2 regions of the Staphylococcus delphini genome follow, and region 2 is predicted to be linked to the other one. Evidence: riboswitches for the same ligand, from Rfam matches in the RefSeq annotation. Region 2 holds a riboswitch; the other holds the start of a gene.
The links. A riboswitch is a leader RNA that binds a small molecule or an ion and turns the genes downstream of it on or off. The one in region 2 is predicted to bind thiamine pyrophosphate.
Positions count from the first base shown of each region.

Region 1: it holds a riboswitch for thiamine pyrophosphate, as region 2 does, so the genes downstream of both, thiO (glycine oxidase ThiO) here and tenA (thiaminase II) in region 2, are expected to answer to the same signal.

Region 1 covers NZ_LR134263.1:2,736,063-2,743,649, forward strand. The annotation lists gene EL101_RS12855 (general stress protein) at 1-100, shown strand, start outside; gene EL101_RS12860 (hypothetical protein) at 296-970, shown strand; gene EL101_RS12865 (DNA-binding protein) at 1,084-1,683, shown strand; TPP riboswitch at 1,765-1,867, shown strand; gene thiO (glycine oxidase ThiO) at 1,958-3,064, shown strand; gene EL101_RS12875 (L-cystine transporter) at 3,139-4,530, shown strand; gene EL101_RS12880 (ATP-binding cassette domain-containing protein) at 5,002-5,658, opposite strand; gene EL101_RS12885 (YxeA family protein) at 5,655-5,984, opposite strand; gene EL101_RS12890 (DUF1430 domain-containing protein) at 5,988-7,587, opposite strand, start outside.
Region 2 covers NZ_LR134263.1:855,914-863,500, reverse strand. The annotation lists gene cls (cardiolipin synthase) at 1-299, shown strand, start outside; gene EL101_RS03880 (HD domain-containing protein) at 320-976, shown strand; gene yidC (membrane protein insertase YidC) at 1,030-1,896, opposite strand; gene thiE (thiamine phosphate synthase) at 1,985-2,623, opposite strand; gene thiM (hydroxyethylthiazole kinase) at 2,613-3,416, opposite strand; gene thiD (bifunctional hydroxymethylpyrimidine kinase/phosphomethylpyrimidine kinase) at 3,418-4,224, opposite strand; gene tenA (thiaminase II) at 4,224-4,907, opposite strand; TPP riboswitch at 4,974-5,077, opposite strand; gene EL101_RS03850 (single-stranded DNA-binding protein) at 5,491-5,847, opposite strand; gene EL101_RS03845 (YwpF-like family protein) at 6,028-6,462, shown strand; gene fabZ (3-hydroxyacyl-ACP dehydratase FabZ) at 6,577-7,020, opposite strand; gene EL101_RS03835 (DNA-directed RNA polymerase subunit beta) at 7,020-7,217, opposite strand; gene murA (UDP-N-acetylglucosamine 1-carboxyvinyltransferase) at 7,210-7,587, opposite strand, start outside.

The sequences.
Region 1 (7,587 bases), 920 kb from region 2:
AGTGAGATATGGTCAAGATGAATTTGAAAAACATAATGCTGCGAACCAAAAATCACAAGATAAACATGCACCATCTGAACATCACGGCGAGATTGAATAATCATTCACGCATATCGATGGTCCTTACAACTTCACCCAAGATTTAATTTAACTTTCGTACACCTCATTGTATTGAAAGGATTAAGTCTTGGGTGAAGTATTTATTTCTGGAAATTGACCTACCTATCCCCCATTAATTGTGCTATTTCTCGATCTATATATGCTATACTAAAGCCATTAAGAGAGGTGAAGTGACATGCATTTTGTACATATTCAATCAACCCAAGATCCATGGTATGTCCCAGCATTAGAATTTTATATGGATAAACTAGACCCCCTCGTAACAGAAGACGAGTCCGTATTTGAACAATCCTTAAAAACCGAAAAAACACAATATGATTTCGTCTTTCTCGTAGGTATCGAAAACGATGAAGTTGTCAGTTTTGCGACAGCGCATTACGAAGCGACCACCAATGTGGGCTTTTTAGTCTATCTCTTGAGTGAGCCCGGTGACAATTGTGAACAGTACCTTAAAGCGACACTTGAACAAATCGAAAAAGATGTGAATCAAATTTCTAACCAACTCCACGGCCGAGATGTGAATTTCTTTATGTTTGAGTCGACATTTGAATCACCCGACGTGGACACTGAAACGGCTGATAAAATTGCATTCCGTCGTCGCTTTTTAGTGCAACACGGTTATGAAAAACAAAGTGATATGACTTATTTACAACCTTCATTAAATCGCAATGGTAAACCGGTCCCTATGGAGTTGTATATTAAAGCCAATATTCCTCTAACAAAGGATATTTACGGTACGAGTATTAAATCTGCCTATATCATCAAATATGTTTTTGCGAACCGTATTCCAAGACATGTCATTTATCCATTACTCGTTAAAATGGATTTGCGCAAAGAACCTTATGCCTAAGCCCTTGAAATCAACCGTTAAAGCCGTTACAATGATAGAGAGGTAAGACTGACGGGTCACTGAACGCACACTAACGACAGTCTAAAAACATGAGAGAAAGGACCTAATGGCATATGCTAACAAAAGAATTTGCTCAACGATCTGAGCTTAGTGAAAAACAAGTCCGTAAAATTGTCCAACATCTTGAAGAACGCGGCTATCATTTAAACAAGACTGAATATCGTGGACGTGAAGCGACAGACTTTAAAGAGGAAGATATCGAACTCTTCCAAGAAATTGCTGAACGTGTCGCACAAACGAATAGTTACGATCTTGCTTTCGAAGCACTCGAAAAAGAAAAAGACTTTTTACAGGTCATCGTTAAAGAAAACGAGCAACAATTACCTGCTGACCAACAAGTGCCACAATTGATTCAAGAGTTGCGCCACGAAATTAATCAAATGCGTGAAGAACGTCAAATGTTAGGTCAAATGGTCTCACAAGTGCATCAACAACAAGAAGAGCTTAAAGCATTACATCAGCAGTTACATACACAGTTGGAGACGAGCAACAAGTCTCTTGAAGCTTTGACTACTGCGCAACAACAACAAACAGAGCAATTGTCAAAAACGCAAGAAACCATTGAAACCCAAACAAAAGAACATCAAGAGCTTGCGGAAACGATTCACCGCAACGAGAAAAAAGGTTTCTTCCAACGTTTATTTGGTGGTTAAGCAACATTGATGATAAGCTAAAAAATGTAAAAGTTTGGATTTAACGTCCGTTTGAGTAATACTCATGAATAATCAATAAAAAACATAAGCTAGGGGTGCTCGAGGTGAGCTGAGAAAGATGGTATCTTAACTCTTTGAACCTGACGTGGTTAGAACCAACGAAGGGAAGCGCAATATGACGACGAAATAGTCTCAAGATGAATGATGCGTAGTCACATTATTCTAATCATATATGCTTTCCTCTTGCATCCTTTTATGCAGGAGGTCTTTTTTTATGAAACAAACCCTGATTATTGGTGCAGGTGTTATGGGGTTATCTATTGCACGCCAACTCGATGCCAAACATCGTCACATCCGTATCATTGATCGCTCCACCCCACGAATGAACGCGTCTTATGCTGCGGGTGGTATGTTAGGCGCACAAAATGAATTTTTTGAAGATACCCCACTTTATCGACTTGCAATGAAAAGTCGTGCGATGATGCCTGAATTAGCCCAAGCCTTGGAGCACGAAACGGGGATTCATATCGAATATCAACAGCATGGACTCATCAAAGTCGCTTCTCAACCTCAAGATGTCCAAGCCGTCCGTCAACAGTTCGATTTTTTACACCATCATGACCACACCGTCACCCAACTGTCTACGGAACAATTAACGCAACGGTTTCCCCATCTCGATCCATCACAAAGTGCCGCGTTCAAAATTCAAGACGACGGCCAAATTAATGCGAACCTTTACACACAAGCGCTTATTGCTTCGGTCATGGAACGTGCCCATATCGAATTAATGACCCATACGGAGGTTTACTCGTTACAGCGACACCATCATTGTTACCGCATTAAGACGTCAAAAGGCACTTTTGAAGCTGACGAACTCATTATTGCAGCTGGCGCATGGAGCGGCGCATTGCTTCAACAATTAGGTTTCGAATTACCGACACATCCTGTTAAAGGTGACGTCAAATTGATTGCGTCTGATTACGCCGGTTTAAAAGAAACGATTTTTAATATGAACGGCTGTTACATCGTCCCAAAATTGCCGAATCGCTTCTTAATTGGTGCAACATCTGATTATGATTGTTGGGACACTGACAACAATGACGATAACCTTGCGTGGCTTGACCGAGAAAGTTTGAACATGATTCCCGCATTACGATCACACCATGTCATTAAAACTTGGACAGGGATTCGTCCCATTACAGAAGATGAAATCCCTATTATGGGCGAAATTGCACCTCAACTGTTTGTGACGACAGGGCATTATCGTAACGGGATTTTACTGTCACCCATTGCTGGACAACTGATGGCACAACTCGTTGACGAGGATAGCGAAGCCCAACGTCAGCTCGCTCCATTTACACCTAAAATTAAGCAAATATAAAAAATATATCTTGATTTTACGTTTCCTTACTATTATCCTATTATATAAGTCGGAATTAAAAAGGAAGCGTATGTATGTCTATATTTTTAATTATTATTAACTTAATTATTTTTCTTCTCGCCTTATTGAGCCTGTGGGTGATGGCGAAAAAACATGTCAAATTCCCTAAACGTGTGTTCTTTGCGCTAGGTTTAGGTATCGTATTAGGCCTCCTCCTCCACCTCATTTATGGCGTTGAAGGTCAAGTGACGACACAAACAACTGATTGGGTCGGCTTAATTGGGAATGGGTATATTGCATTGCTACAAATGATTGTCATTCCACTGATTTTTGTTTCTATCGTCGCGGCATTTACGAAAATTGAAATTGGAGAAAAGTTTGCTAAAGTCGGCAGCTTAATCTTCATGTTTTTGATTGGTACCGTAACGATTGCAGCGATTATCGGTATTATCTATGCACTCGCATTCAATTTAGATGCTTCTAGTATTGACTTAGGTCAGGCAGAAAATGCTCGTAGCGCCGAAATTACTGATAAAGCGAAAGGGCTTACTGCAACAACATTGCCAACACAAATTTTAGAATTGTTACCGTCAAATCCATTTTTAGATTTCACTGGTGCACGTGCAACTTCTACTATTGCAGTCGTGATCTTTGCCGCATTTGTAGGCTTTGCATTTTTACGTGTCGCACGTAAACAACCTGAAAATGGTCAAACTTTAAAACGCGGTATTGATGCCATTTACGCACTTGTCATGGCTATCGTCACATTTGTTTTACGCCTAACGCCTTATGGGATTTTAGCGATTATGATTAACACAATTGCGACGAGTGATTTTGCTGCGATTTGGACACTCGGTAAGTTCGTGATTGCGTCGTATGCAGCACTCATTACAATGTACATCATTCACCTAATCATTTTAGCTGTTATTGGTGTCAATCCAGTACATTATGTGAAGAAAACAGCCGAAGTTATTTTATTCGCATTCACTTCGCGTTCAAGTGCTGGTACATTGCCATTAAACGTACAAGCGCAAACGAATCGTCTAGGTGTGCCTCAAGCTATCGCAAACTTCTCGGGCTCATTTGGACTATCTATCGGACAAAATGGCTGTGCGGGAATCTACCCTGCAATGCTTGCAATCATGGTCGCACCTGTCGCGGGTGTTGAAGTGAATCTACAATTTATTGTGACAGTCATTATCGTTGTCGTGTTAAGTTCATTCGGTGTAGCAGGTGTAGGGGGCGGTGCAACATTCGCTTCAATCCTGGTCTTATCTGCATTGAACTTGCCGGTCGGTCTTGCGGGTGTCTTAATTTCAGTCGAGCCACTGATCGATATGGGTCGTACAGCACTTAACGTGAATGACTCTATCTTAGCGGGTACAGGCACTGCCAAACTGACAAAACAACTCGATGAAGACATTTTCCATTCCAATTATATGGACGAATTAACCGCACAACATTAAGTAACACAATAGTTACAAAACAGTATATGCGGATGAACTTGCCCTCTTCCTACGATTTATTAGTTCTAGGATTGTCTTGATGGATTCGCTTTCCCAGGGGACTTGCCTCAACTAGCCAACGCTTAATCATACTGTGACATAAGTGAAGCGTTGGCGGATTTTCGGCTGCGTCTGATCCCTCGGGAGTCTCATCCATCACGACAATCTTACTCTACAAAGTCATAGAAAGAGGGCAACTTTTTACATTAATGCGATGTAACTTGCTTTTGATTTCATCGTTAATTACTTGCTTTATTGTAAATGAGATTAAAGTGTACATTTCGTACATACTGAAGCTTAATTTTCATAGAGCGTCTACAAAGTCAATCACATATGTATATAAACATAATCAAAGAGACAGAGGGCAAGTTGGCTGTGATACGCCATTTCTTTTCTGCTAATATTAATGCCCCTATCTCTTTTAACTTATGTTTATTGTACGGTTTCTAATTCGCTACTGTGACATTTTAGTGCATCAACTTGAATAATCTCGTCGCATCGTTGGGCAAGTGCTAAGTCATGAGTGGCGATAATGAGTATTCGTCTTTCATCTACCATTTCAAACAAGAGTTCCACTACTTTCTGCCCGTTCGCGTCATCTAAAGAGCCAGTCGGTTCATCTGCTAAAATCAGGCGCGGTTGTTTGAGCAATAAACGCGCTAATGCTACCCGCTGTTGCTCGCCTCCACTTAATGTCGCAACTTTACGCTTATGATTCATATCAATCCCAACCTTTTGTAAACATTGTGTTTTCAATTGTTGGCGTTCTGATTTGGATACTTTCTTGAAAGCCAGTGCCATATCGAGATTTTGGTTAATCGTCATTGAATCAACAAGACCATAATTTTGAAATACATAGCCGAGGATATCGCGATAAAAACGAAAATCAGCTTTCAATCTTTTTTGATCGAATCGCACCTCACCTTGTTTCAATGTTTCGAATCCTGCAATCGCATTCAGCAAAGTCGATTTCCCTGACCCACTATGACCAATAAGCGCATAAGACTTCCCCGGTTCAAACGTCAAATTCACATTGTCAAAAATCGTACGTTTCCCTTTTTGAATCGTTACATTTTTTAATTCAATCATTCTTTCTTCTTCACCTCTTTAGGCCATTTTGAAAGGTCATGAATATATTCAATCTCAAAGACGTATTTACCTTTGTGAATCACTTTTACATGATCAGACTTGGCATCATATCCACCGAAATTCAAACGATATTTGAGTGGTTCGCCCGATTCGTCATACGCTTGAATATCCACATACGTTTGTGTTCCTAATGGTACCACCGCATAAGATGTCTCCTTCTTTAAAAATGGATTAAAGTAATCAACATACGTCAGACGTACAAAAGCTAAAAATAGAACACACCCGATGACGATTACTGCAATCGATATCAGCATATTTTTCTTCAATATTTAAGCCTCCCTAATTAGTACATTGAATTGTTTTTCTAAATAATGGATGTAAACCCATTGAATGAAGAATTGAAACAGCAAAATCACGCCAAAAATCCATATCACATTACTATTTTGTGTCTTTTCAAATAAGAATGCGCCAATAAGAGCAGTAAATAAACCATTTAATACGATATAGTTGCGATAGTTTTGCCAACGTCTGAAGCCAAACATTTTTCGCATAAGTAACCATTGACGACGCTGCTCAAAGTAATGCAATACATCTAATAATGTCACGATACACAAGACTGTCATAGCGATACCACTAGAAAAGCTATACACAAGCCATTTCGTTTGTGTTTCTCGATACGTTTTCATAACACTGTCTTTATAATTGGTTACACCTTGCACATCATCTTTCAAATCAAAGCGGTCGATATTACGGATAATATTTTCATAATTTTTAAAAATCAATTCCCCTTGTGATAATGTGGAATAATAAAAATCATCCGTTAAGTCTTTAGCATTTAACATTAAAATCGCAGGCGACTTCATATAGGTTGTCGACAATCCCGTACGTACATCAAAGGCGTAAATTTCGTAAGGATTTTTCAACTGCGTCACTAGTACCTTTGTCTTTGATTCTGGATTTGGAAGTTGATAGTTCACCCAATCCTGAAAATCTGCACGTATGGCTGAGACTTCATTTTTAGCTTGAGGAGGTAAATACAACTCTATTTGTCCAGGTCGGTCTTCTAAATTCGGTAACTCTCGTAATTGAGACTTAAAAAAATCAACAAAGTTTTGATTGACAAACAGCACATTTCCTTCGTCTGGCGAATAATTTGTTTGACTTGGTTCATACAATACATTTTGATTCATCAATAATGCTTGTTCATGTCGCTCACTATATATAAACATTTGATGATATCGTTTCGCAAATTCCATTTCTTCGTTCATACTACGCCGTATGGGTTTCAAGTCAATTGTGTAATAATCATCTAGTTTGCCCCACCATGCTTCTGTCTCTTGTATTTGTTCTAACTTTTTCATTTGATTAAGATTCGGCAAAATGAGGAGTGTGAGTAAAACTAACATACTCAACTTAGAGATATGATTCATCGCACGTAACAGACGATATGGCTTGAGTCCTTTAATCATCAATGGGATATCTATCCGGATAAGTATGATACAAGACAGTAATGAACTGATAGATAAAATTCCCCAAAATAAAATATCCGCAACGATGAGACGACTTACAAAATATTCGAGTTGACCGTCCAATCCTAACCATTTCAACAGCCCTATCGAAAGGAATCCGACACTTATGGCTAATATCAACCATCTGATAATAATTTTTTCAATATTCAGAAACAAGATATTAAAAAAACGATAACCATGTAAACGCATCGTCGCATATGTTTTAAAATTTTGACTTCGATAATGCAAATGATACAACAAATAGATAATAAGTAATGTCACAAATGGAAGCAGTACGCCTCGATTAATGAGCACATCCCCATAGATCATCCATGATTGTACAGATCCCATCCTCACCTTTAGACCGACACTTTCTAAAGCTGTTTTCAATTGTTCCTTATTAGCAATATCATCTAATATA
Region 2 (7,587 bases):
TAATCGAAGCCGGTGCACGTGTTTACCTTTATGATAACGGCTTTTTACATGCCAAAACATTGACCATTGATGATGAAATTACGAGTGTAGGTACAACAAACATGGATAATCGGAGTTTTACGTTAAATTTTGAAGTGAATGCATTTGTATATAATGAAAAACTAGCGAGAGAAGTACGCGAAAGTTTTGAAGAAGACTTAAAAGTATGTAGCGAATTGACGAAAGAACGCTATGCCCAACGTAGCATTTGGATTAAATTTAAAGAATCCGTCAGTCAATTGCTCTCCCCTATTTTATAAGTTAAGGAATGACTAACGAAATGAAACAACACACGATTCAAGCAGCAGAACAATATATGAGAAAGGCACATCAACATGATAGCAGCGGACACGATATCGCGCATGTATTACGTGTTAGAAAGCGCGCCCTTGAAATCGCACAACACTATCCGTCCGCTGACCATTACCATATCGAAATGGCATCACTCCTTCATGATACGGTTGATGACAAATTGGTAGACGCCCAAAGTGCCCGTCAAGCATTATTGCACTTTTTTGAAGAACAACAGGTCGCAACAATCGATCAAGAAGCCATTTTTTACATTATTGACCATATGAGCTTTCGAAAAACTCAAACAGTCGGCACACTCAAAACCATTGAGGCGCAAATTGTCCAAGATGCTGACAGACTCGATGCGATGGGCGCGATTGGCATTGCACGTACATTTCAATTTGCCGGTCACTTTAACGAGCCGATGTGGACAGGGGCCCACAGTTTAACCGAAATGCAACAACTGTCAAACATAGGCGCAGTACCACCATCAGCAATCAAACACTTTTTTGAAAAGCTACTCAAATTAAAAGATTTAATGAATACACCCGTAGCAAAAGACATGGCGCAACAACGTCATGATTTTATGGAAAGCTTTTTACAACAATTTTTTGCTGAATGGGACACCGAAATCAAACAATCATGAATAGGAAAAGGCTGGGAACTTAGCGTCCCAGCCTTTAAGTATGTGCACTATGATTATTTCTTTTTGTTCTTTTTACTTACAACTTGTGTGTTCTTACCTGTTTTGTTGCCATTTTTTTCTGCTTCAAACTTTTTAATTAATGGCGCCACTTCTTCTTTTGCTTTTTTACCATATACCACATTGGCAATATAAGTTTGAACGACAAGGAATGCAGCTGATACTGACCAATATAAGCCTAATGCCGCCGCAGAACTAAATGAAATCCACACAATCATAATTGGTGAGATAATCATCATCATATAACCCATTTGACGTTGTTCCTGTGGCATATTAAAACTTGACACATACGCTTGGATGAAGTAAAGGACACCCGCGATGACGGTAATCCAAATATCCGGTTTATCTAAATGGAACCATAAGAAATCTGAGTACTTCGTGATACCGCCACCAGACGGATATTTAAGGACAAAGAATAATCCCATGATGATAGGCATTTGAAGTATGAGCGGTAAACAGCCTAACATACTTGCCATTGGATTCATGTTGTATTTTTTGTATACTTGCATCATTTCTTGGTTCGCTGCCATTTTGTCTTCTTGTGTACGTGCACGTTTTACTTTTTCTTGCGCTTCTGTAATTTCAGGTTTCGCAATTTTCATTTTTTCACGCATCATATGCATGTTTTTGTAGTTTGATAACATGAAAGGTAATAAGACGATACGTACAACCAATACGATAATGATAATCGCTAAACCATAGTTATTATTTAAATGATCCCCTAACCAGTGAATCAATCTGTCCATTGGTTGAACAAACGTATTGAAAAAGAATCCGTCTCGATTACTCGGTTTACTATAGTCACAACCCGCTAGAAGTAAAACTACACCTGCAAGCATTGTTATTAACGCTTTGTTCTTCATTTTTCCACCTCTAATGATATATTCACATAAATGATATTTTATCATAGAAATAGACGCGGTGGAAATATATTCCGGTATAAATTGAACTTTATTTAAAATATTGTAAGTAACGTTTCACAGATTTTTCAATATCTGTACTATGTGTAATGGATGAAATCGTCGCAATCCCATCAGCGCCATTTTTAAGAAGTGGTGCAACGTTTTCTTCAGTAATCCCACCAATAGCAACCATCGGAATATTTTCATCGTATTCTCGCATGCGTCGAATTAAACGGATGCCACCTGGTTTACTTGCATCTAACTTAGAACTTGTTTCATAAACAGGTCCCACACCAATATAATCGACGTTGGTAAGGTCAGACTGATCATATTCTTCAAAACTTCCGACACTAAGACCAATAATTTTATCTTCTAATAAATGTTGAAATGATTGGACTTTCGCATCTTCTTGGCCAACATGTATGCCATCCGCATCGACTTCAATCGCTAAATCCACATCATCATTAACAATAAATGGTACGTGATAATGACGACACAAATCTCGTAAACGAACGGCCATTGCAGCTTTCTCCTCACCTTGTAAAGATGAAGGGCCTTTTTCACGAAATTGATACATTGTAATACCCGCTTCTAACGCTTCTTTTAAAATGGTATCTAAACTACCTTGTTTGACATCTTGTGTACCTGCAATAAAATACACACGTAATTGTTTTCGATTAAATGTCATTTTCACTCACTTCTCTCTTTTTAATCTCCAATAAATAAGACTCAGCTAGTGTTTGATTTAATGCATCGATAAAAGCGACTAAAAATGTACCCGGTAAATCTGCACCTTCACGTAATTCAGCTTGTTCTGCTGAAATGTTATAGTACGAAACGGCTTCAATGAGTTGGTCGATAGATGGTTTTGTCTCACCCAATAGGAAACTTGCCACTACCGCACCTAACAAACACCCTGCTCCGGTAATTTTTGTCAACAATGGAGAACCATTTGATAAGATGACCACTTTGCCATCTTGTACAATAACATCTTCTTTACCTGAGACGACAATCGCGGTTTGATACTTTTCGTAAGCTTGTTGTGCAATGCTGACCACATCAATATCCGAAGCACTATCGGTTCCTTTCATCGTCGTCGCTGTATCCACTAATGTCAAAATTTCAGATGCATTGCCTTTAATGACAGCTACATCAATTTCTTCTAAAAAGCGTTGACAAAAATCTTTACGGAATTGCGATGCGCCTACTGCAACAGGGTCAAAAACGATCGGTACTCCCATTTGATTCGCAGTCTTAGCAATGGCGAGCATGTCTTCACTATTTCTCTCCGTTAACGTACCAATATTGATTAATAAGCCTTGTGTGACCTTAAAAAAATCTGCTGCTTCTTCTGGGGCTTCACTCATCGCCGGACTTGCCCCCATACTCAACAAACCGTTGGCAGTAAAGTTTTTCACGACATCATTCGTATAACAAACGACAAGGGGTTGTTGCTTTCTAACTTCTGCTAAATAATTCATGTTAATCCCACCCATTTAATTTTTCATATGCAAAGTGATTCACTGGACCTCGACCTTTACCAATTTCTGGTGTATGTTGAATCGCTAATGAAATATATTTTTTGGCTTTGGCTACGGCGTCATAAACAGATTTTCCTTTAGCTAATTCTGCTGTAATGACGGCTGAAAATGTACATCCCGTGCCGTGTGTATGTTGCGTTGGAAAACGTTCGCTTTTAAATTCGTAATGACCCTCTTGCGTAAATAAGTGATCGATGGCATCTCCTTCTAAATGGCCACCTTTAATAATGACCCCTTTCGAACCAATATCATGAATGAAAAAGCGGCCCACTTGATGAATTTTTTCCACCGAATCAATAGTAACGCCAGCGATTTCTTCAGCTTCTGGAACATTAGGTGTTGCTACATCTGCATATGGTAACAGTGTTTCTTTAAGACGATTTCGTACTTTTTGGTCCATTAAAGAATCACCACTTTTAGCAACCATAACTGGGTCAATCACATATGGAATATCAATCTTTTGCAAATATGACGCAATCACTTCCATCATCTCTGGTGTCGGAATCATCCCTGTCTTTAACGCATGTGGCATTTCATCATTAAACACACTGGCTAATTGCTCTTCTAACCAACTTGCTTCTAAATTGTGAATATGTTGCACACCCATTGAGTTTTGAGCCACGATACTTGTCACTGCAGCCATGCCATAGACACCACAAGAATGAAAAGATTTCAAGTCTGCCATGGCGCCTGCACCACCACTTGGATCTGTACCTGCAATCGTTAGCGCAATTTTTGGTTTTTCCATCATTTTTCTCCTCCAAATTCCCATTTTTCAAGTTGATACGCCATATTGAAAAAGTTTCGTTCATGAACTGTACTTTGTAGAAAGTTTTGTCTCAATTGTTGTTGAACTTTTTCGGAACTCACTTCTGCATATGAATCGAGCCAACGATCAATATAGGACAACAGTGTATCCATTTCTTTATTGTAAAAATCGAACCACGCTTTTAATGGATGATTGGCCTCAAAATGATGATTTTCAATCGCCATTTTACCTAATTGTTGATACACATATGGACACGGTGCCATTGCAGCAATGGTATAAGCGACATTGTCAAAAGCATAAGCGTTATAATACATATGTTTAATATAGTGGTCGGCAGACGGATACCAATCCCCTTGTTGAATGACACTTTGATAATCTTCACCAACATAGTCCGCTAGAATATGATGGGCCTCTACTTCTCCAGAACTCGCAAACTGAATTTGTTCTGTTAAAAATTGAATTTCACCTTTCGTATCCACTTTCGGTATCAGTAGCGCATATATTTTGGCAAATTCATTCAAATAACGTGAATCTGCACGTAAATAATGTTTAACTGATTCTGCCGCAATGTCCCCGTTAAGCATGCCTTGTATAAAACCATCTTGATAAATTTGTTCAATAATAGGTTGTGCTTCTTGTTTAATTTGTTCAGAAAAACGCATCTTCATTCTCCTTTAATATGAAAAAAGACTACCTTGAAAGTAGCCTTGTTCACACACTGAAGCATGCGTGTCCATGTGCTACTTCCCTACGTTGGTTTCATCCAAATCAGGTTCAGAGGGTCTGAATATCCATTCATCTCAGCCATCAATCGGCACCCCTAGTAGTCCTTCATTTTTTAGTTACCTTTAATGTATCAGAAACCTAACGCAAGTTCAATTATGTAAAAGCACTAAACAAATTGCGAAATATATGTATAGTTTAACAAAACAAATGACTCTATTAGATTATTTTGCATTTCTTATGAATCATTCGATAAATATTAATGAGAATAAAAGTGGCGATTGGCCACTAAATACAATACAGTATTTAATAGCCAATACACCTCATTTCAAGGTTGATAGTTAGACAATTTTGGTAGTAGGTTGTCTACCAAATTTCATTAGAGCTCAAGTCAATATGTTGAAGATAAAAGTAATGGTGTGAGATAAATCGAATTATTTCAATCGGAGAATATACTTTGAGAAGGGTTGATAAAAATAGGTGGGATTATCAAATATTGGAAAATCTTTGCTTGTTGCTTTGCTATTCATCGTTGAACTCATCTGTGTTTGACGCTATCGTTACTGTGCCAATTGGAGAGATTTGTGAAACGAGTAATTCTGTAGCATAACGTTTTTCATCATTATGAACATAACGTCTCGTTTGGATTTGCCCGCTTATCGCTACAGTTGTCCCCTCTTGGATCGTTTCGTGAATTTGAAGAGCAATATTACCGAACGCTTTACAATTTAAGTAATCAGTGATGGGCTTTTGGTTTTTACTTAAATACTCTCGCGTGACAGCAACGGTAAAGGTAACAAAGTAACTCTCTTCCTTTTCGTAAAAACTGGGCGGGCGGTTAATGATACCTACTGCTTGAAAATGGTTAATGTTGTTCACCTCCTGTACCTGTAATATAAACCTTTCAATGTGAAATGACAAAATGCAAATTCCTATAAAATTAAAGTATGCATCGAGAGATATTTAAGCCTTATCGAGAATTATTTTAAAAATTGCGTTATAATTAAAAGTACCATAGAAATTTCGTAAAGTTTTTTAAATGAGATGGGGGTGGCTCCAATGAAGACGTTTAAAGCTGTTCGTTTCCAAATCGTTTCTGAAAATAGTAGCGTGGCTGAATATGAACTTCTAGACGGCGTAATTATTAATAAAGAGAATAGTGGTACGGGTTGGGTGTTAGAAATCGTTATTTCAGATATACATCAAGAACAGATGCAAGCGTACATGGAGGCGGAAACACTTTTAGATATTCGTGTCGTCATTACGCGACCATCGAATGATCCTGCACTATTTGATGCGACAATCAAGCATATTACACCTTTAAATGGCAGCATTTCAGTTGTATTTGAGTGTCATATTTATACATTGCGACAAGTTTATGCGGAAAATTTACTCGAACAACTGGTCAACGAAGGTATGCAAGGTCAAGAGCTCATCACAACGTTCAATCGCATGATGAAATCTAAACCACGCCTTAAAGACGAACGACAATAACATTTGAGGCATACATATATGTACTAACTTCAAATTGAATCGTGAAAATTGATCACCAATTCAACCTACAAAAACCACCTCATTATGAAGACGAGGTGGTTTTTTATATCTGATTTATGCGTTTGGATCTTGTAATGCAAAAGTCAATTCACAACTACATGCAATTTGACCATCAACAGTTGCTTTTGCAGTCCCTTTACCAATCGGTCCTTTAATTTTTGTAATTTCAACTTCTAACACTAAAGTATCACCAGGCACCACTTGCTTTTTGAATCGACATTTATCAATTCCTGCAAATAAAGCGAGTTTCCCTTTGTTTTCTTCACTATTTAACATCGCTACTGCACCTGTTTGAGCCAACGCTTCAGTAATTAACACGCCCGGCATAACCGCATAATCTGGGAAATGCCCTTGGAAAAACGGTTCATTACCAGACACTTGTTTAATGCCTACACAACGCTGACCTGGTTCGTATTCAACCACTTTATCAATCAATAAAAAAGGTTGTCTGTGCGGGATGATGTTTTTAATTTCATTATAATTAAAGATTGTTTCCATTAGTGATGTCCTCCAATTGTTTCGATGATATGTTGCCAAAACCTTAAATTAAATGTATTCAACACGTTATCATGGTTGATAATAAAGCCTGTCATTAAACCGACTACAAACATCATGATTGCGATAAAAACAAATAAAGTTAATTTAAAACTAATTGAATCCATTATTGTTTGTAGCCCGTATTTCCATTTAGTCATTAATTCTTTCAATATTGGCACCTAAAGATTTAAGCTTGCCATGAAAATCAACATAGCCACGGTCAAGGTGTTTTAACTCAGTGACAATCGTTTCACCATCCGCTACAAGTCCAGCTAAAATTAATGCTGCAGCTGCACGTAAATCAGTCGCTTTCACTTGTGCACCTTGTAACGCACTTTTCCCTTCGATTTTAGCGCTGCGACCTTCAACTGAAATTTGTGCGTTCATACGTTTGAATTCCGCTACATGCATAAAACGGTTTTCAAATACGGTTTCAGTGACCACTTTATGCCCTTCAGCTGTAAGGAGTAACGCCATCATTTGGGACTGCATATCTGTTGGGAAACCAGGATGTGGCAATGTTTTAAT